Linked DNA regions of Hoeflea algicola. The protein of the gene in region 3 interacts with the protein of the main gene of each other region in a pairwise test. Links are inferred from orthologs where the notes say so. Each region holds a gene or a part of one and is shown on either strand. Other genes may lie near its edges. The genes, in order: dnaE, dnaN and dnaQ.

Region 1 (7,460 bases), 2.8 Mb from region 3 along the record:
GGCGCGCGCCGACCCGCCGGATCTGGTGGACCCCGCCGCCGCGCGCCGGGCGGTGGCGGAAAGCGCCATCGACAAGGTCCGGCAAAAATTCGGCCGCGACATTTTGGAGACCGGTTATACCTTCGGAACCTCGCGCAAGACCAAGCAGGCCGAAGAGGATTAGCTCAGAGAGCGGCTCCAAGCAGCGAAAGCCGCCGACATTAAACCAGCTCGACGTCAAGCACACCGGGCGCCGCCTTCAGCGCGGAAGCCAATTGCGGTGTGAGCTTGTAGCGGTCCGGCAACGTAACTTCGATTTCTCGACGACCGTCATCCTTGATCATGACGAAAGACACCTGCCCTTCACCGCGCGATTTCAACTGGGTCGAGACCGAATTGAGCGGCTTTGCATCACGCATGTAAACCCTGAGTGCGGACTGGCCGCGCGCGGCCCGATCTTCGAGCGAGTCGGCCGTCTGGATGCGCAGACCGATGCCTTCGGGACGCTCCTCGGCAGTGACGGTGATGACGATCGACTTACCCGGTTCGAGCAACTCGCGGTAAAGCGCCAAGCCTTCGGAAAACAGCACTGCCTCGTACTGGCCGGAACTGTCGGAGAACGCCACAATGCCCATCTTGTTGCCGGTGCGGGTCTTGCGTTCCTGCTTGCTGGTGACAGTGCCCGCCAGCCGCCCCGCGGTGGCGCCGGCCTTGACCGAGACCGAAAAGTCGGCCCAGGTCTGCACCCGCATCTTGGCCAACAGATCATTATAGGAATCAAGTGGATGGGCTGACAGATAGAAGCCCAGCGACTGATATTCGCGGTGCAGTTTCTCTGCCGCCAGCCAGGGCATCGTTGCCGGCAGGTGGATGGTTTCAATGTTTTCGGCAGCGCCTGAGCCGAACATATCGCTCTGCCCGCTGATACGGTTTTCCTGCGCGCGCTGGGCGAAGCCGAGAATGCGGTCAAGGCCGGCGACGAGGATGGCCCGGTCATGGCCGAAACAATCGAGCGCGCCGGCGGTAATCAGGCTTTCAAGCACCCGCCGGTTGACCTGGCGCGGATCGATCCGCAGGCAGAAATCCTCCAGCGTGGCAAACGGCGCGTCGCCGCGGACTTCGACGATGTGTTCAACGGCGGCATCGCCCACACCCTTGATTGCCGCCAACGCATAATAGATCCGGTTTTCGCCGGTCTCGAAATGCCGGAAGCTGGTCTGCACCGATGGCGGCACCACCTCGATGCCAAGCCGTTTGGCGTCCTGGCGGAAATCGTTGATCTTGTCAGTGTTCGACATATCCAGCGTCATCGAGGCAGCCAGAAATTCGACCGGGTAATGGGCTTTCAGGTAGGCCGTCTGATAGGAAACAATGCCGTAGGCTGCGGCGTGAGACTTGTTGAAGCCGTAATTGGCGAATTTCGCGAGAAGATCGAAGATCAGATTGGCCTGCGGCTTGGACACATCGCGTTCGACGGCACCATCGACGAAGCGGGCGCGCTGCTTGTCCATTTCCGCCTGGATCTTCTTGCCCATGGCACGGCGCAGAAGGTCGGCTTCTCCAAGCGAGTAGCCTGCCAACACCTGGGCGATCTGCATCACCTGTTCCTGATAGACGATCACGCCCTGGGTTTCGGCCAGCAGCCCGTCGATCTTGGGATGGATCGAGGCCAGTTCCTCCTCGCCATGCTTGCGCGCATTGTAGACCGGGATGTTTTCCATCGGGCCGGGACGATAGAGCGCGACCAGCGCAATGATGTCCTCGATCCTGTCGGGGCGCATGCCAATCAGCGCCTTGCGCATGCCCGCCGATTCCACCTGGAACACGCCGACCGTCTCGCCGCGTGACAGCATCTCGTAGGTCGGCTTGTCATCAAGCGGCAAGGCTTCGAGATCGATGGTGATGTTGCGCTTGGCGATAAACCCGACTGCCGTCTTCAGCACAGTCAGGGTCTTGAGGCCGAGAAAGTCGAACTTGACCAGGCCGGCCTGCTCGACCCATTTCATGTTGAACTGGGTGACCGGCATGTCGGAACGCGGATCGCGGTACATCGGCACCAATTGCGACAGCGGCCGGTCGCCAATGACGATGCCGGCGGCGTGGGTGGAGGCGTGGCGGTACAACCCCTCGAGCTTCTGGGCGATATCGAGCAGGCGCCCGACGGCGGGTTCCTTGTCGACTTCCTCGGCGAACCGCGGCTCTTCCTCTATTGCCTTGCCCAACGGCGTCGGGTTGGCGGGATTGTTGGGCACCAGCTTGCAGATCCGGTCGACCAGACCATAGGGCATTTCCAGCACCCGGCCGACATCGCGCAACGCCGCGCGCGCCTGAAGGCTTCCGAACGTGATGATCTGCCCAACCTGCTCTCGGCCATATTTCTTCTGCACATAGCGGATCACCTCTTCGCGGCGATCCTGGCAGAAGTCGATGTCAAAGTCGGGCATCGACACACGGGCGGGGTTGAGAAAACGTTCGAACAGCAGCGAAAAACGCAGTGGATCGACATCGGTGATAGTCAGCGCGTAGGCGACCAATGAGCCCGCACCGGAACCACGACCGGGTCCCACCGGAATGCCCTGATCCTTGGCCCATTTGATGAAGTCGGCCACGATCAGGAAGTAGCCGGGAAACTTCATGTTCTCGATGATGTCGAGCTCGATCTGCAACCGTTCGCGATAATCCTCGATGGTGTAGCCATCGGCCATCCCGACCCGCGTCAGACGCCGTTCCAGCCCCTCGATCGACTGCCGCCGCAGTTCTGCTGCTTCTGCGGCAAGCGCAGCTTCGGGGTTCCCATGATCGGCACCGGTGAAATGCGGTAGAATCGGCGCACGGGTCTCGACAATCGCCGCACAGCGGCGGGCGATTTCCACCGTGTTGGCCAGCGCTTCGGGGGCATCGGAAAAGATCGCCATCATTTCAGCGCGGGATTTCAGGCAGTGGTCGACACTCAGGCGCGGCCGACGGTCGTCCGACATGACGGCGTTGTGGGCGACCGCCATCAGCGCGTCATGGGCCTCAAAATCGTCCGGTCCGGGAAAAAATGCCTCGTTGGTGGCAACCAGCGGCACCTCGCATTGATACGCAAGCGCGATCATCGTCGCCTCAAGTCCGCGATCATAGCCTTTCTGGCGCTGCAATTCGAGGTAAAGCCGATCGCCAAAAAGCGCCTTGAGGCGTTCAAGCCTGTCCCTGGCCTTGTCGGGATGCCCCTCGCGCATCGCCTGGTTGACCGGCCCGCCATCGGCGCCGGTGAGCGCGATCAGGCCTTCGGCGCCCTCTTCCAGCCAGGAAATGGTGATATGCGGGCGCTCAACGCTGTCGCCTTCGAGATAGGCGCGGCTGACCAGCGCCACCAGACGGTCGTAGCCGGCAGCGGTGGCGGCGTAGAGGACAATCGCAGGTGATTTTTGCAGGTGGTCGCGGTGAGACCGGCGATCACCCTGCTGGCCGTCCTCCATATCGATGTCGAGTTGACACCCGATCAGCGGCTGGATTCCGGCTTCCATGGCCTTAACCGAAAATTCAAGCGCGCCAAACAAATTGTTGGTGTCGGTAATTGCCAGTGCCGGCTGCTGATCGGCAACGGCGCGTTTGATCAGCGTCTTGATCGGCAATGCGCCTTCAAGCAGCGAATAGGCCGAGTGCACCCGCAAATGCACGAAGCCCGGCCAAGTGCCGGTCTCGCCGAGCTCAACATCATCGGCCCCATGGCGCGTCGATTTGGCCCCCGCGGCCAGATTGGCGAGCATTTTCGCCGCCTTGTTTTCCCGTGCCATGGATATCCCCTGCTGAACGGCCGCGGCATCTGCACCTTTTTGGGCGCACCACAGACTCAAGCAGCAATTGTGAGGACCCGGACTCGAAAGTCCAGAGCAGGAGCAAGCAAAACCGGCGCTTCACACAGGCACGGGCACGCGTACCTCAAAACGGAAACAGAGAACCCGCGTGGGATAATTGGCCATGCGGGACCCGGATCACCTCAAGTACGCCCGCAGGCGCCAGCTTGAGTGACCGGGTTGGCACCAACAATGGCGGCCTAAAACGCCATTACAACGACGGCAAAACTTGCAACAAACAGAGACATGGAAACGAAGGCGGCGAGATCGCGGGCAAATGCAGTCATGATCAACTCCTGTGTATTCGCTTTATGTTTCTATCTTGTTCTATATCTGTTCCGCTGTCAAGCACCGCACGAATGCCGTCACCGCGAAGAGCCCGCAGCGGAAAGCCGCCCGCGGACCGGGTCTGCACGAAAAAGCCCGGAGGATTTCTCCCCCGGGCTTTTCATTCAATCAATCGAATGGATGCGGCTTAGTTGCACGCGTCCTTGAGGCCCTTGCCGGCCGAGAATTTCGGCACGTTGCGAGCCGGAATATCGACTTCCTTGCCGGTCTGCGGGTTGCGGCCCTTGGAGGCTTCGCGGCGCGACACGGTGAAGTTGCCAAAGCCGATCAGGCGGACGTCGCCGCCATTCTTGAGCTCACCGGTGATGGTTTCGAAAACCGCCTCGACTGCCGATGTTGCGTCACCCTTGCTGATGCCCGACTTCTCGGCAACTGAGGCCACGAGTTCGTTCTTGTTCATTTTCCGTCCCTTTCTGGCGTAATGTCGACTCAATGTGTTCGATGGCGTGATCCTACGCATCTCGCGGTATCGCGCAACAAAACTCCTTGCAAACGAACGGTTTTCAGCGGTTTTCACAGGGCTTCACACAGAAAACTGACTGAACGCCCCGTGCCTGACCGCCCAGTTGCCCGGTTTGGCTGTATTGCAACGACTCCAGTGTTCGCTACCGGCGGTGGGAGCCTACCCAAATTGCATTGCAATCCTCCGGGGCCATTACCAGCAGACAATTACCGCCGGACGGCTCTCGCCGGTCAGGCAGCGGCAAACGCAAAAGCGCCGCGCATTGAAGCCAACGCGCGGCGCTTTCATGGTTCAAGATGAGGCAAGCAGGATGACGCTTGAATCAACCGATCCGGGCGCCACCACCATCAATGGGCGATTGCAGTGCCGCTCTCATCAACGGTCTCAGCGACAATCGGCGCTTCAGGCTTGGCGTCAGGATCCCAGGTGATCGCCTCGGGCATGCGCACAAGCGCGTGGCGCAGCACGTCACCCATCTTGGCGACCGGGATGATCTCCAGGCCGTTTTTCACATTGTCCGGGATCTCGGGCAGATCCTTGGCATTGTCCTCGGGAATCATCACCGTCTTGATGCCGCCCCGCAGGGCTGCCAGCAGTTTTTCCTTGAGGCCGCCAATCGGCAGAATTCGTCCACGCAGTGTGATTTCGCCGGTCATGGCGACATCACGGCGTACCGGAATCTTGGTCATGATCGACACAATAGCAGTTGCCATTCCCACACCGGCCGAGGGACCGTCCTTCGGGGTAGCCCCTTCGGGTACGTGGACGTGGATATCGCGCTTGTCGAACAATGGCGGCTCAATGCCGAAATCAACCGCACGCGAGCGGACATAGGAGGCCGCCGCCGAAATCGATTCCTTCATCACGTCGCGCAGATTGCCGGTGACGGTCATCTTGCCTTTGCCCGGCATCATCACGCCTTCGATGGTCAACAACTCGCCGCCCACTTCGGTCCAGGCCAGCCCGGTAACCACGCCAACCTGATCGTCGGTCTCGGCTTCGCCATAGCGGAACCGCGGCACCCCGAGATAGTCGGCAAGATTGTCCTCGGTGATCTTGACCGACTTGACGCCGGTTCTCAGAATCTCTGTGACCGCCTTGCGCGACAGCTTCATCAATTCGCGTTCGAAATTACGTACGCCTGCTTCCCGCGTATAGGTGCGGACAATCTGCAGCAGCGCGCCGTCGGTGATTTCGAATTCTTCCGGACGCAGCGCGTGATCGCGCACTGCCTTGGACAGAAGATGCCGGCGGGCGATCTGCTGCTTCTCATCCTCGGTGTACCCGGCGATGCGGATGATCTCCATCCGGTCCATCAACGGTGCCGGGATGTTGAGCGTATTGGCCGTGGTGATGAACATCACGTTGGACAAATCGTACTCAACTTCGAGATAGTGATCCATGAAGGTCGAGTTCTGTTCCGGATCAAGCACCTCAAGCAGCGCAGAAGACGGGTCGCCACGGAAATCCTGACCCATCTTGTCGATCTCGTCGAGCAGGAACAACGGGTTGGTTTTCTTCGCCTTCTTCATCGACTGGACGACCTTGCCGGGCATCGAACCGATATAAGTGCGGCGGTGACCGCGAATTTCGGCCTCGTCACGCACACCGCCAAGCGCCATGCGGACGTATTCGCGGCCGGTTGCCTTGGCGATCGACTTGGCGAGGGAGGTTTTGCCGACGCCGGGAGGTCCGACGAGGCAGAGGATCGGCCCCTTGAGCTTGGATGAGCGCGCCTGCACGGCGAGATACTCGATGATCCGCTCCTTGACCTTCTCAAGGCCATAGTGATCCTCCTCGAGCGCCTTTTCGGCGGCAGCAAGATCGATCTTGACCCGAGATTTTTTGCCCCAGGGCAAACCCAGCAACCAATCGAGATAGTTCCGCACCACCGTGGCTTCTGCCGACATCGGGCTCATCTGCTTGAGTTTCTTGAACTCGGCATCGGCCTTTTCGCGGGCTTCCTTGGACAGCTTGGTCTTGGCGATCCGCTGTTCGATCTCGGTCATCTCGTCGCGGCCGTCCTCGCCGTCGCCGAGTTCCTTCTGGATCGCCTTCATCTGTTCGTTGAGATAATACTCGCGCTGGGTCTTCTCCATCTGCCGCTTGACGCGGGAGCGGATGCGCTTTTCCACCTGCAGAACAGAAATCTCGCCTTCCATGAAGCCGAGCGCCTTTTCCAGCCGGCCCTTGACCGAAACCGTCGAGAGCATGTCCTGCTTTTCGGTGATCTTGATCGACAGATGCGAAGCCACCGTGTCAGCGAGCTTGGAGTAATCGTCAATCTGGCTTGCTGCGCCCACAACTTCGGGCGAGATCTTCTTGTTCAGCTTGACGTAATTTTCGAACTCGGAGACCACGGAGCGCGACAGTGCCTCGATTTCCACCGGGTCTTCATCGGGCTCGGCAAGCTCGACGGCATGGGCCTCGTAATAGTCGACCCGATCAGTGTAATTGACGATCTCGGCGCGGGCGCGGCCTTCGACCAGAACCTTTACAGTCCCGTCGGGCAATTTGAGCAACTGCAGCACATTGGCGATGGTGCCGATCTGATAGATCCCTGCGGGATCCGGATCATCATCACCGGCATTGATCTGGGTGGCCAGCATGATCTGCTTGTCCGATCCCATCACTTCCTCAAGCGCCAGGATCGATTTCTCGCGACCGACGAACAATGGTACGATCATATGCGGAAATACAACGATGTCGCGCAGCGGAAGAACGGGATAGACCCCGGCATCTTCCGGCGTCTGTGAGGGGCTCACGATTTTGTCCGGCATGTCATTTCCTTTCATGACCCTTTTGTCAGGGCCGATTGGCAACGCAGGACG
Region 2 (6,215 bases), 490 kb from region 3 along the record:
TCGTCAAGATGGGCGGCGATCTCGTCGAGCAGCAGCACCGGCGCGTGCCCGGTCATGCTGGCCACCAGTTGGGCGTGACCGAGGATGATGCCGATCAGCAGCGCCTTCTGCTCACCCGTCGACGAGAGCGCTGCCGGCATCGCCTTGGCCCGGTGTTCGACCACCAGGTCCATCCGGTGCGGGCCTGACAAGGTTCGTCCGGCGGCCGCGTCACGGTTGCGCCCGGTTTTTAGCTGTTCAAGGAACATTGCTTCCATGTCGCTGGCCGATTGCAGCGCCCTGTCCTCCAGAAACCCTTCCAGCCGGACTGCGGCGGCGGGAAACGCGCTGTGCGCGGCGTTGCTTTCGATCAGGTTCGACAACAGGCTCACCACCTCGCGCCGTGCCATCGCCATCGCCACACCGAGCTCGGCCATCTGCGTCTCCACCCCGTCAAGCCAGGTCGGATCGCTCCGGCCCTCCGACAACAGCCGGTTGCGGCCGCGCATGGCGCGTTCGTAATTGAGCGCCCGGCTGCCATGGGTCGGGTCCACCGACAGCACCAGCCGGTCCAGGAACCGTCGCCGGTCGCCCGCAGCCCCGGTGAATAGGCCGTCCATCGCCGGTGTCAGCCACAACAGCCGCAAATGTTCGAGCAATTCGTCGGTCGCACGCGCCGGCGCACCGTTGAGCCGCACCTTGCGGGAGCTGGAATCCTCGCCGCCCTCCACCCCGGTACCGATGTCGACCGGCCCGGCCATGCCCTCGAGGCCCGCAAAAACACTGAACCCGGCGCCAGGCGCCGACCCGGCCATGATCATGTCGCCATAGGCGGCGCGGCGCAGGCCCCGGCCTGGGGTCAGCAGCGACACGGCTTCCATCAGGTTGGTCTTGCCCGCACCATTATCGCCCACGAGCACCACATGGCGGGCGTCAAGCGTCAGCGACAGGCTCGAATAATTGCGAAAGCCGCTGAGCTTCAGTCGCTCGATGTGCACTTTCGGGGCCATGCCTGTCTCCGCTCAGCCGCGCCGCGGCAGCCGGCCGGTTCCCGAATTGGAGGGCAAGGGCGCTACACGCGCATCGGCATCAGCACATACAATGCGTCGTCGCCGGCGGTGTCGCGCACCAGTGTCGGTGAGCCCGGATCGGCAAGCATGAACACCGCGTCGGTGCCTGACAGCTGATTGGTGATGTCGAGCAGGTATTTGGCGTTGAAACCGATTTCCAACGGATCGCGATCATAGCCCACAGCCAGTTCTTCCGTTGCGCTACCCGAATCGGGGTTGTTGACGGTCAGCGTCAATTGCCCGTCGGCAATCGCCAGCTTGACCGCGCGCCCGCGCTCCGAGGAGATCGTCGACACCCGGTCGACAGCCTGCGCAAAACTCTGGCAATCGACCGTCAATTCCTTGTCGTTGCCGGTCGGGATCACCCGCTGGTAATCGGGGAAGGTGCCGTCGATCAGTTTCGAGGTCAGCACCACCGAGCCGATGGTAAAGCGGATCTTGGCGTCGGATACCTCGACCGTCACCGTCAAGTCGGGATTGTCGACCAGCTTCTGGAGTTCGCCGACAGTCTTGCGCGGAATGATGATGCCGGGCATGCCTTCCGAGCCCGCGGGCGCGTCGACATCGGCGCGCGCCAGCCGGTGCCCGTCGGTAGCAACCGTACGCAGCTTCAGCGCTCCGTCATTTTCGATCGTGTGAATATAGATGCCGTTGAGGTAGTAGCGCGTTTCTTCTGTCGAAATCGCGAACTGGGTGCGGTCGATCAGCATCTTCAGCTGCGTCGCCGGCAGCCGGAAAGTGTGGCTGAAAGCGCCGGCGGTAAGATCGGGGAAATCCGATTCCGGCAGGCACTGCAGCGAAAATTTCGAGCGACCCGAGGCCACCGTCATCGAGGCATCGTCCGGATTGGTTGCCAGCAGCACTTCCGAACCGTCCGACAGCTTGCGAACGATGTCGTATAGCAGGTGTGCCGGCACCGTGGTTGAACCCGCCTGTTCGACCATCGCCGACGTCGCCTCGGTGATTTCCAGATCTAGGTCGGTGGCTTTCATGTCCAGCGTCGCGCCCTCGGCCTTGAGCAGCACATTCGACAGGATCGGAATGGTGTTGCGACGCTCGACCACGCGGTGAACGTGGTTCAGCGATTTCAGAAGGTTGGAACGCTCGAGTGTGACACGCATGATCTGGTTACCGCTTGGCTTGGGGCCAGCGCTGGCGGCGCGGGCCGGTCAATTCTGTCTTGTCAGGCTTATGCCTAGGATCAGGCACAGTGAATCGACGCGACGCGCGTCCGGCCTGGGCCGGCAAAATGGCAGATTATGCCCCTGTCATGCAACAAAAACCGGCCCGGGTCATGCCACCCGGGCCGGGATTCTGGGGATAAGGAGCTTGCGCCCCTGTCTATTCGATGATCAGCCGCTTCAGCAGCTCGATCTCATGGCCCAACTTGGTATCGCCATTGATCAGTTCCTCGATCTTGCGCACCGCATGCAGCACCGTGGTGTGGTCGCGACCGCCGAACCGACGACCGATTTCCGGAAACGAGCGCGGCGTCATCGTCTTGGCCAGGTACATGGCAATCTGCCGCGGCTTGACGATAACCCGGGTGCGTCGGTCCGACACCAGTTCCTGTCGTGTGACGTTGTAATGGCGCGAAACCACCCGCTGGATGTCCTCGATACGCACCCGCTTCGGCTCGCCCGCATTGACCAGGTGGCCCAGCAACTGGTCCACCCGCTCGATCGACAGGTTGGGCTCGAAGCTGAGCCGGAACAGGAGCTGGTTGAACGCCCCCTCAAGCTCCCGCCCGCTTGAGGTGATGTTCTGGGCGACATGGGCGAGGATCTCCTCGCTGATGTCGAGTGTGGCATCCTCAGCCTGCGCCGCGGCAAGCCGTTGGCGCAGCATTTCCAGTCGCATCTCGTAGGCAGGCGCCTCGATCTCGATCGCCACGCCGCCCTGCAGCCGCGAGCGAACCCGCGGATCAAGCGATTCCAGCTCCCATGGCGCCCGGTCCGCAGCCACCACCACCTGGCGGGCTGAATCGAGCAGCATGTTGAGCAGATGGCAGAATTCATGCTGGATCGACTTGCCCTGCAGGAACTGCATGTCGTCGATCACCAACAGGTCGATATTGCGCAGTGATTCCTTGAATGACAGCGCGTCATTGTCGCGGATCGCGGTGGCGAAACGCCACATGAAATATTCCGCAGTCAGATACACCACCCGTGGATTGCGGGCATGGCTGCTTGCCGCAGCGGCAACCGCCTGCAGAAGATGGGTCTTGCCCAGTCCGACATTGGAATGGATGAACAGCGGGTTGAACCGCACCGCGCCGGTGCCGGCCTCGGCAATCGTCTTGGCCGCTGCCAGCGCCACCCGGTTGGATGAGCCCTCGACATAGCTGTCGAATGTGCAGCGCGGATCGAGCGGCGAGCCGATCACCGCATTGGCCGCATGCTGACCCTTCGATTGCGCTGAAAAATGGGCGTTCACGCTCTTGAACGAAACCGCTTGTTCCTTGCGGGCTGCCGCCGGAGCCGCCTCGACCTGAACCCGGGTGGTTACTGCCGGTGCATCGCTGCCACGGTGGGCGCGGGTCGCTGACCGGACCACGATTTCCACCTTAAGGATGCCCGGATCCTCTTCCTGGAACAGGGCGCTGATCTGGTCGAGATACTTGTTGTTGATCCAGGATTTCAGGAATGCAGTCGGTACCGACAGCCTCACCACGCTCTTGGAAGCTGACTGAAGTTTCAGTCGACCGAACCAGCTGGTAAAAACCTCAGGTCCGACCTGTGCCTTCAACCGCGCCGTCACCCGGTCGAATGCCTCGTTGCTCTTGTTCATGTCCGCCCCTTCTTTCGCCGTCGGGCAAACATCGCCGCCAAGCGGTTGGGCACTGTTCTTGTTGTCGCCCCATTGTGCCGCTTTTTGCGTCGTCATCATGTGTGCTTGCATCGCCGCCGTAACCCCTGTTGCCGCATCAAGACCGGAATCATTCCGGCCCCCTGTATGAAGCGAGACTTGCCCGCTTCCTTCCGTCTCGTTCGCTGCGGTTGTCCCCCGCCTGGCGATCTCCTTCGTTTTGGTCCCGCGGCGGCCTCGTAACGCCAATCAGGACATGTCTTCTTCGTTCTGACGAAACTGGGGTTTCGCCAGTCAAAGCTCCCCGCACGGCCACAAGCCGATACAACCGGAAGTTTTTTTGGGTTGGCCCGATAAGAGAACCGGGCACCAAGGGACGGGGTGGAAAGTCAACTGCTAATGATGCAGCATCGCATCCTGGAACCGCCGGGTTCCGCGCCCCTTGTTGATTGCATTTAGGCAGGATGAGACGGGCAGATCAAGCAGCTTATTTACGAATAATTCACACATTGGGGCTTGACTCGAAAAGGTCAAAAAAAGGCCGCCGAGGGCCTCCAGGAACAGGCGATTGGATTCATTGCCTTTTCGCGGCTTTGTGGTTTTTCAGACCGGTCAGGAATCGGTGAATAGCTAAATCTTGGACTTGACAGGAGTCTCGCTGATTCTTTTTCCAGTCTGCGAGCGAGATTCTAGTACCTCTCGTAACATACTGAAAAACAACGATAATCGATGCGAACGTGACGGAACCGTGACGATGCCCAATTGGCGGTTTGCGGTCAGGTGCGCAAGTCCTTGTCGACAAAAACAAAAAAGCCCGGACGGTCCGGGCTTTTAGTCGACTAACGATTTATCTGGCTGGATTAGGCAGAAATTGCCTTCACCCGGCTGGCCAGTCGGGAAACCTTGCGTGATGCCGTATTGGCGTGAAATACGCCCTTGCCGGCGGCGCGCATCAGCTCGGGCTGTGCTGCCTTCAGAGCTTCTGCAGCGGCGGTCTTGTCGCCGGCGCTGATGGCTTCCTCAACGGTGCGAAGGAAACCGCGAACCCGTGAGCGCCGCGCCTTGTTGGTGTCAGTGCGGCGGGCAATCTTGCGGGTCGCCTTTTTCGCCGAAGTTGTATTGGCCATGAATGCCTCTCAGTTGTCACTAGCGTCAGTCCGCCCGAAAAGCGCCCCTTGCAGGGCTTGTCGCTTTAAAGTCCGGAATGCGAAAAAACCACGGCAACCTCGAAAGCTGCCATTCGATGGCGGGCCTATACCGGTAATCGCGGTCTTCGTCAACGCGAAAATGGCTCAGACCTGCCTGTGTCGCGCCGGAAAGCGATAGGCTTCCCGGCGCTGGTGGCTCAGCGATGCTTGAACTGAGCCTTGCGCTTGTCGATGAAGGCGCCCATGCCTTCCTTCTGGTCTTCCGTTGCAAACAGCGAATGAAACAGCCGCCGTTCAAACCGCAGGCCCTCGGCAAGTGTCACCTCGTCAGCCCGGTTGACCGATTCCTTGACCATCATGGCCACCGGCAGCGAGAAGCCGGCGATCTTTTCTGCAGCCTTCATTGCCGTGGCCAGCAATTCGTCGGCCGGCACCACGCGCGCCACCAGGCCGGAGCGCTCAGCTTCCTCGGCGTCCATCATCCGTCCGGTCAGGCACAGATCCATGGCCTTGGCCTTGCCCACCGCGCGGGTAAGCCGCTGGGTGCCGCCCATGCCGGGGATAATGCCCAGGGTGATTTCCGGCTGGCCGAACTTGGCGGTGTCGGCGGCGATAATGAAATCGCACATCATGGCGAGCTCGCAGCCACCGCCCAGCGCATAGCCGGCCACTGCGGCAATCAGCGGCTTGCGAGTATTGGAGACGGCACTCCATCCCTCGAACAGGTCCTCGAGATAGGCGCTGACATAATCCTTGGGCTGCATTTCCTTGATGTCGGCGCCGGCGGCAAAAGCCTTTTCCGAGCCGGTCAGCACGATCGCACCGATTTTGTCGTCGGCGCTGAAATGGGCGAGCGTCTCGCGCAGTTCGCCCAGTAGCTCGGAATTGAGCGCATTGAGCGCGTCGGGCCGGTTGAGGGTGACGATGGCCACCCGGCCACGTGTTTCTGTCTTCAGTGTCTTGAGCGCCATCGCGTCTCTCCTTTTCCACCCGATTGCGGGATCAGTGCTTCTGGCAGCGCGGGCACAGGAATGTCGAGCGGCCACCTTGCACGATCCGGCGGACCGTATCGCCACAGCCGGGCCGGGGGCAAGCCTTTCCCTCACGGTCGTAGACTGAAAATCCGTGCTGGAAGTAGCCCATCGTTCCGTCAGTCTGGATGTGGTCGCGCAGCGAAGAGCCACCCGCCGCGATCGCCTCGCTGATCACC
Region 3 (6,288 bases):
TTGCGATCACCGGGGTTTTCCATGGTCTATCCCTTAAAGAGAATCCTTACTGAAAAGGATTCTGATTCTATGACTCTGTGTTTTACGGGGATTGGCTTTTATCCACAACTTGTCCACAGCTTGTTCAGCCAACCCCGTCTTATATGAACATGTCTCGCGGTTGGATATGGGGCAGGGCCCGTCGTGAATAAAGCTGCAGATTCAGGGATATCACCCGATCAGCCCATTTTCGCCATGTCCATGGCTAATTGCTTGTCCCCGAATCCGGCTAAACAACGTCCGGGTCTGTCCCGGAAATCGCCTTTGTGGATAAAACCCCACTTTGTCCCTTGCCATCGAGGGGCCCGCTCACTTAGCTCAAGCCTGTCCCCGGTTATCAACAGCCATCGGAGAATCCTGTGGAGCAGGCCAAAAACTATTTCCATCTGCATCTCATCTCCGATTCGACCGGCGAAACGCTGATGGCCGCCGGCCGCGCTGCCGCCGCCCAGTTCCAGGGCGCGCAGGCGCTCGAGCATGTGTACCCGCTGATCAGAACCCGCAAACAGCTGTTTGCGGTGCTGGATGCCATCGATGGCGCCCCCGGCATCGTGCTTTATACCATCGTCGACGCCGAGCTTTCCTCGATCATCGAACTCAAATGCCGCGACATGGGCCTGCCCAGTGTGTCTGTGCTGGAACCGGTGATCAATGTGTTCCAGTCCTATCTAGGTGCCCCGTCCCGGCGCCGGGTTGGAGCCCAGCACGCCATGGGCGAGGAATATTTCAAGCGGATCGACGCGCTCAACTTCACGCTTGATCATGATGACGGTCAGTTGCCGCCAGATTTCGAGGAGGCTGATCTTGTCATTCTCGGCATCAGCCGCACCTCGAAAACGCCAACCTCGATCTATCTCGCCAACCGTGGCGTCAAGACCGCCAACATCCCGATTGTTCATGGTGTGCCGCTTCCCGAAGGCCTGATCACCGCCAAGAAGCCGCTTGTCGTCGGGCTCGTCGCCTCGGTCGATCGCATTGCCCATGTTCGTCAGAATCGGGTGCTGGGCACGACCGCGGACTATCATGGTGAGCACTACACTGACCGCGCGCTGATCAGCGAGGAACTCAAATATGCCCGCATGCTGTGCGAACGGCACAACTGGCCGGTGATTGACGTCAGCCGCCGCTCGATCGAGGAAACCGCCGCGGCAATCCTTGCCTTGCGGCCTAAGTGGCACTAGTTCCGGTGACCCGGCAAGACATATTGAAGGAGTGCCCATGACACCCGATCTCATCCTAGCATCGGCAAGCCCTTTCAGGAAAACACTGTTGCAGAACGCCGGCCTGACTTTCGTTTCGGAATCGGCGCAAATTGATGAACGCGCCGTTGAAGAGACGGTGCAAGGTCTGGACGCTGAAGATCTGGCGACAATTCTGGCTGAAGCCAAGGCGCAGGATGTGTCCAGTCGTCATCCCGGCGCCATCGTCATTGGTTCCGATCAGACGCTGTCGCTTGACGGTGAAATCTTCCACAAGCCTGAAAACATGGATCAGGCCCGGCGCCGGCTGCTCAAGCTTTCTGGTCGCACCCATTTGCTCAACAGCGCGGTGGCGTTGGCAAGGGATGGTGAAACTCTCTGGCGTCATGTTTCCGTTGCGCGAATGACGATGCGCCAGCTCGACCCGGGCTTTGTTGGTCGTCATCTCGCCAATGTCGGAGACCGCGCCCTGTCGTCGGTCGGCGCCTACCAGTTTGAAGGCGAGGGTATCCAGTTGTTCGAGCGCATCGAAGGTGATTATTTCGCCATCATCGGTCTGCCGCTGCTGCCGCTACTAGCCCAATTGCGTGAATTGGCAATCATCGATGGTTGATGTCGCAATGAATGCACCGCGCGCCTTTGTTATCGGCGATCCCATCAGCCATTCGCGTTCGCCACTGATCCACCGCTACTGGCTGGCAAATGCTGGAATTGCTGGTAGTTATGATCCGGTAGAAGTTAAACCGAAAGATCTTCCGGAGTTCGTGGCCCGTCTGAAGGATGGTGCTGCGGGTATTGCCGGCGGTAATGTCACCCTTCCTCATAAGCAGGCCATCGCCGAACTGGTCGATACAACTGACGAAACCGCGCGACAGATCGGTGCCGTCAATACGGTCTGGCTCGAAGATGGAAAATTAAAGGCCACCAACACCGATTCGCACGGTTTTGCCGCCAATCTCGATGCCAGCGCACTCGGCTGGGACAAGGCCCAATCGGCGCTGGTTCTGGGCGCCGGCGGGGCCAGCCGGGCCATCATTCATGCGCTTCTGGCGCGCGGCTTCGGTTCGGTGCGGATCGTCAACCGAACCCAATCCCGTGCCCGTGAATTGGCCGAACGGTTCGGCCCGCGCGTTTCCGCGCATGCCATGGAGGATCTTCCGGATCTCCTCATCGGAACCGGCCTGTTCGTCAACACCACTTCATTGGGCATGGGCGGAACCACGGTTCCCGAACTCGATTTCACAGCCATGGCATCGGGCGCGCTGGTAACCGATATCGTCTATGTGCCGCTGCAAACGCCGATTCTGAAAATGGCGACGGCTCAGGGTCTTGCCACTGTCGATGGGCTCGGCATGCTGTTGCATCAGGCCGTGCCCGGTTTTGAGAAATGGTTTGGAATCAGGCCCGAAGTCACCACCGAACTTCGGCAATTGGTAATTGCCGACATGGAGCAGCACGCATGATCGTCATTGGCCTGACCGGTTCGATCGGCATGGGAAAATCAACCACCGCCGAAATGTTCAGCGATGCCGGTATTCCGGTAATCAGCGCCGACGAGATCGTTCATGAGCTTTACCGCGGCGAAGCAGTGCAGCCTATTGAAGCCGCTTTCCCGGGAGCAACGGTTGATGGTGCGGTTGATCGCGAGGCGTTGTCGCGCACGCTTCTTGCCGATCCGGCCGGTTTTAAAAGGCTTGAAGCCATTATTCACCCGCTGGTGCGCGCCCGCGAGCAGGCCTTTGTCGATCAGGCCCGGGCGGACGGCCATGCCATGGTGCTGGTCGACATTCCGCTGCTTTACGAAACCGGGGCCGAAAACCGGGTCGATGTGGTTGTTGTCGTCACCTGCGATGCCGATATCCAGCGCCAGCGCGTCATGGCGCGGCCAGGGATGACGGTCGAAAAATTCGAGGCTGTCCTGGCGCGACAGGTGCCGGATGCGGAAAAACGCGCGCGCGCCGATCATATTATCGATACCGGCCAGGGGCTGGAACCGGCCCGGCGCCAGGTCGCCGACATTATTGCGGCGCTCGGCGCCAGCAAACAGGGGTAGGGCAAGCGGCATGCGTGAAATCGTCTTCGATACTGAAACCACCGGCCTCGACAACAAGGCTGACCGGATCATTGAAATCGGCTGCATCGAGCTCGACAACCAGTTTCCGACTGGACGGTCGCTGCATCTCTTCATCAATCCCGCCGGCCGCAAGGTGCACCCCGATGCGCTTGCCGTTCACGGCATCACCGATGCCTTTTTGGCCGACAAGCCGGCGTTCTCCGAGGTTGCAGAAAAAATCATCGCGTTTTTCGATGGCGCCCGTTATGTCGCTCACAACGCCAATTTCGACATGGGATTTCTTAATTCGGAGTTTCAGCGGATCGACCTGCCCGCAGTGGATCCCGACCGGGTCGTTGATACGCTGGCGCTGGCGCGCCGACGCCATCCGATGGGCCCCAACAGCCTCGATGCGCTCTGTCGCCGTTATGGAATCGACAATTCGCATCGGACCAAGCACGGCGCGCTGCTCGACGCCGAACTGCTGACGGATGTCTATATCGAGATGCTGGGCGGTCGCCAGGCGGCCCTTGGGTTGTCGGATGTCGAAGATGCCAATGTTGTCGAGACCACCGAGCATATGGTGATCGAGATCGGCCACCGCCCGAGCCCGCTGCCCGAGCGCCTGACCGTGGTCGACCTCGAGGCTCATTCCAGACTGGTTGCCCGTATCGGCGAAAATGCACTTTGGCTGAAAACGCCCGGCGATGGGTGATTGTTGAAACAGGCAGGTTTGACATAAAAAAAGCCGCCCGGAGGCGGCTTTTCCATATTTGAAAATCTGTGGCTCAGTTGACCTGAGGAGTCGCGACCTTCGCCTTGGTCTGCTCTTCGGCCATGCGCTGTTGAAACATCTGCGCAAAATCGATCGGATCGACCAGCAGCGGCGGGAAACCGCCATTGCGCGTAGCGTCGGCAACGATCTGCCGGGCAAACGGGAACAGGATGCGCGGGCATTCGATGAACAGCAGCGGCAGCATGTGCTCCTGCGGGAAACCCACGACCCGGAATACGCCGCCGTAAACCAGCTCGACAGCGAACACGACCGTATCGCCGCTCTTTGCTTCGGCGTTCATGGTCAACAGCACATCGAATTCGGTCTCGCCCAGCGGATTGGCGTTGACGTTGACGTTGATGTTGATAATCGGTGCCTTCTCGCGCGGTCCAAGCGATTTCGGCGCGCCCGGATTTTCAAACGACAAGTCCTTCACATACTGTGCCAGAACATTAAGCGTCGGCGCTTCGCCGTTGGCCTTTGCCTCGCCTGCGGCGGCGCCGCTTGTGCCGGTAGTGTCCTTTGCCATGTGGCCTTTTCCCATTCTTTCGTCCGCCAAGGCGGTTTTCCGGTAAATTGTTCGCGCTTGGGCTAGCATTTCGTCACAAAGCTTACAACCCGTTTGCGCCGCCCTTGCCGTTCCTGCGATGGTCCGACAGCCTGTCGGTGTCGCCATTGCCGGGTGAATTGCCCGGCTGACGCTCATATTCGTCGGCGTCGAGATCGACCACGCCGTCTGGTGTTCGCGGCCCACCATGCGGCCCGGAACTGAAGCCGCTGCTCATGGTCTGAACCACGACCCGGTTCTTGACCAGTCGCCACACCCCGTCGCGGATAGCCGGGACAAACAGCAGAAAGCCCAGCGAATCAGTGACGAAACCAGGCGTCAGCAGCAGCACGCCTGCCACCAGCAGCATCACGCCATGCACCAGTTCGCGTCCGGGAACCCGGTTGGCACGCATTTCCGAGTTGATGCGATTGAATAGCCCGATCCCCTGCCAGCGAAGCAGAAAGCTGCCGACCACGGCCGTCAGCAGCACCATGCCAAGTGTGGCCCAAACCCCTATCTGGCCGCCAATGACGACAAAGGCGGCGATCTCGGCCAGCGGTATGGCGAGAAGCAAAAACGGGATCAGGGAGAAGCGCATAGAGAGGTTTCCGAGCTTGATGCCGGGTCAGGATTGCCGCCCGCATGAAATAGAATGCCACAACCCTTTGATTGATTGGCCCGGGGGCATTATATGCATCCTTACCGATGATGAAACCGAAAGAAGGCGGGAATGGGTTCCTTTGATTTTGTGACGTTCTTCTTTTTTGTGGCGGCGGTGATAATTTTCATCCAGCTGCGTTCGGTGCTTGGCAAGCGCACTGGCAGCGAACGCCCGCCGCGCGAGCAGACGGCCCGCCGTGAACAGGCAGGCACTGAAGGCGGAATGGACGATCCGAAAGTGGTTACGCTTCCCCGCCGCGGCCGGGAAAATGTCGAACCGGACATGTTTGCCGCAGTTGATGCTTATGCTGAACCGGGTACTGAGCTCAACGAGGGACTGCGCGAGGTGGTCACCGCCGATCCGTCGTTTACGCCTCAGGAGTTCGTCGGTGGCGCTACCATGGCTTACGAGATGATCGTCTCGGCCTATGCCGACGGTGATCGCAAGGCGCTGAAGGGCTTGTTGTCGCGCGAGGTCTTCGACGGCTTTGTTGCCGCCATCGATGAACGCGAAGCTCGTGGCGAGACGGTGCGGTCGAATTTCGTGGGCATCGAGAAGGCCAACATCATCCAGGCCGAGATGAAGGGGACGGAAGCCAATATCACCCTGCGCATCATCAGCCAGCTGATTTCGGCGACGCTCGACAAGGACGACAAGGTGATCGAAGGCGATCTGGTTGACGTTACCGATGTCAATGATGTCTGGACCTTCTCCCGCGACACACGGTCGAAGGATCCGAACTGGCGTCTGATCGCGACGGAAGCTGATCAGTAATGAATGTGTCGCTTCGGCGGGAAGAATTCGCATCGCTGCCCGGTTGGGCAGACGATGCGCCCGCCGCAGCCCTTGCCGCCTTTTGCCGTTCCGCCCGACATGTTGCCGAAAACGGTCCCTACAAGACCGGCTCGCTGGGCATTTCCCACGAAGAATTCAAGCCGGCTTATGATGCTGCACTCGGCTTGCAGGCGGCTGAATCCGGCTTAGCACCCGCCAGCGAGGCTCGGGCCTTCT

The links.
Region 1: the proteins of dnaQ (region 3) and dnaE interact in binary tests that used the Escherichia coli proteins (3 or more experiments, as listed by UniProt). The link is inferred for Hoeflea algicola from one-to-one orthologs.
Region 2: the proteins of dnaQ (region 3) and dnaN interact in binary tests that used the Escherichia coli proteins (3 or more experiments, as listed by UniProt). The link is inferred for Hoeflea algicola from one-to-one orthologs.

What each region holds. Positions count from the first base shown.
Region 1 is NZ_JAOVZR010000001.1:384,449-391,908, reverse strand. The notes cover bases 1-4,077. They hold dnaE (DNA polymerase III subunit alpha), read right to left. Parts: upstream 3,759-4,077; coding sequence 201-3,758; downstream 1-200. Other genes in these bases: OEG84_RS01980 (DNA polymerase IV), read left to right, coding at 1-163. In the rest of the region: DNA-binding protein HupB, read right to left, coding at 4,294-4,566; lon (endopeptidase La), read right to left, coding at 4,977-7,409. UniProt on the Escherichia coli protein: DNA polymerase III is a complex, multichain enzyme responsible for most of the replicative synthesis in bacteria. This DNA polymerase also exhibits 3' to 5' exonuclease activity. The alpha chain is the DNA polymerase catalytic subunit.
Region 2 is NZ_JAOVZR010000001.1:3,631,317-3,637,531, forward strand. Bases 112-2,943 are described here. They hold dnaN (DNA polymerase III subunit beta), read right to left. Parts: upstream 2,171-2,943; coding sequence 1,052-2,170; downstream 112-1,051. Other genes in these bases: recF (DNA replication/repair protein RecF), read right to left, coding at 112-989; dnaA (chromosomal replication initiator protein DnaA), read right to left, coding at 2,391-2,943. Also shown: more of recF, read right to left, coding at 1-111; more of dnaA, read right to left, coding at 2,944-3,938; rpsT (30S ribosomal protein S20), read right to left, coding at 4,718-4,984; OEG84_RS17715 (enoyl-CoA hydratase), read right to left, coding at 5,203-5,976; mutM (bifunctional DNA-formamidopyrimidine glycosylase/DNA-(apurinic or apyrimidinic site) lyase), read right to left, coding at 6,008-6,215. UniProt on the Escherichia coli protein: Confers DNA tethering and processivity to DNA polymerases and other proteins. Acts as a clamp, forming a ring around DNA (a reaction catalyzed by the clamp-loading complex) which diffuses in an ATP-independent manner freely and bidirectionally along dsDNA.
Region 3 is NZ_JAOVZR010000001.1:3,141,734-3,148,021, forward strand. What follows is about bases 2,249-5,153. They hold dnaQ (DNA polymerase III subunit epsilon), read left to right. Parts: upstream 2,249-3,301; coding sequence 3,302-4,006; downstream 4,007-5,153. Other genes in these bases: OEG84_RS15430 (shikimate dehydrogenase), read left to right, coding at 2,249-2,701; coaE (dephospho-CoA kinase), read left to right, coding at 2,698-3,291; secB (protein-export chaperone SecB), read right to left, coding at 4,080-4,595; OEG84_RS15450 (FxsA family protein), read right to left, coding at 4,678-5,153. Outside these bases: hemE (uroporphyrinogen decarboxylase), read right to left, coding at 1-23; OEG84_RS15420 (pyruvate, water dikinase regulatory protein), read left to right, coding at 399-1,220; OEG84_RS15425 (Maf-like protein), read left to right, coding at 1,258-1,851; more of OEG84_RS15430, read left to right, coding at 1,844-2,248; more of OEG84_RS15450, read right to left, coding at 5,154-5,214; OEG84_RS15455 (Tim44/TimA family putative adaptor protein), read left to right, coding at 5,347-6,051; mltA (murein transglycosylase A), read left to right, coding at 6,051-6,288. UniProt on the Escherichia coli protein: DNA polymerase III is a complex, multichain enzyme responsible for most of the replicative synthesis in bacteria. The epsilon subunit contain the editing function and is a proofreading 3'-5' exonuclease.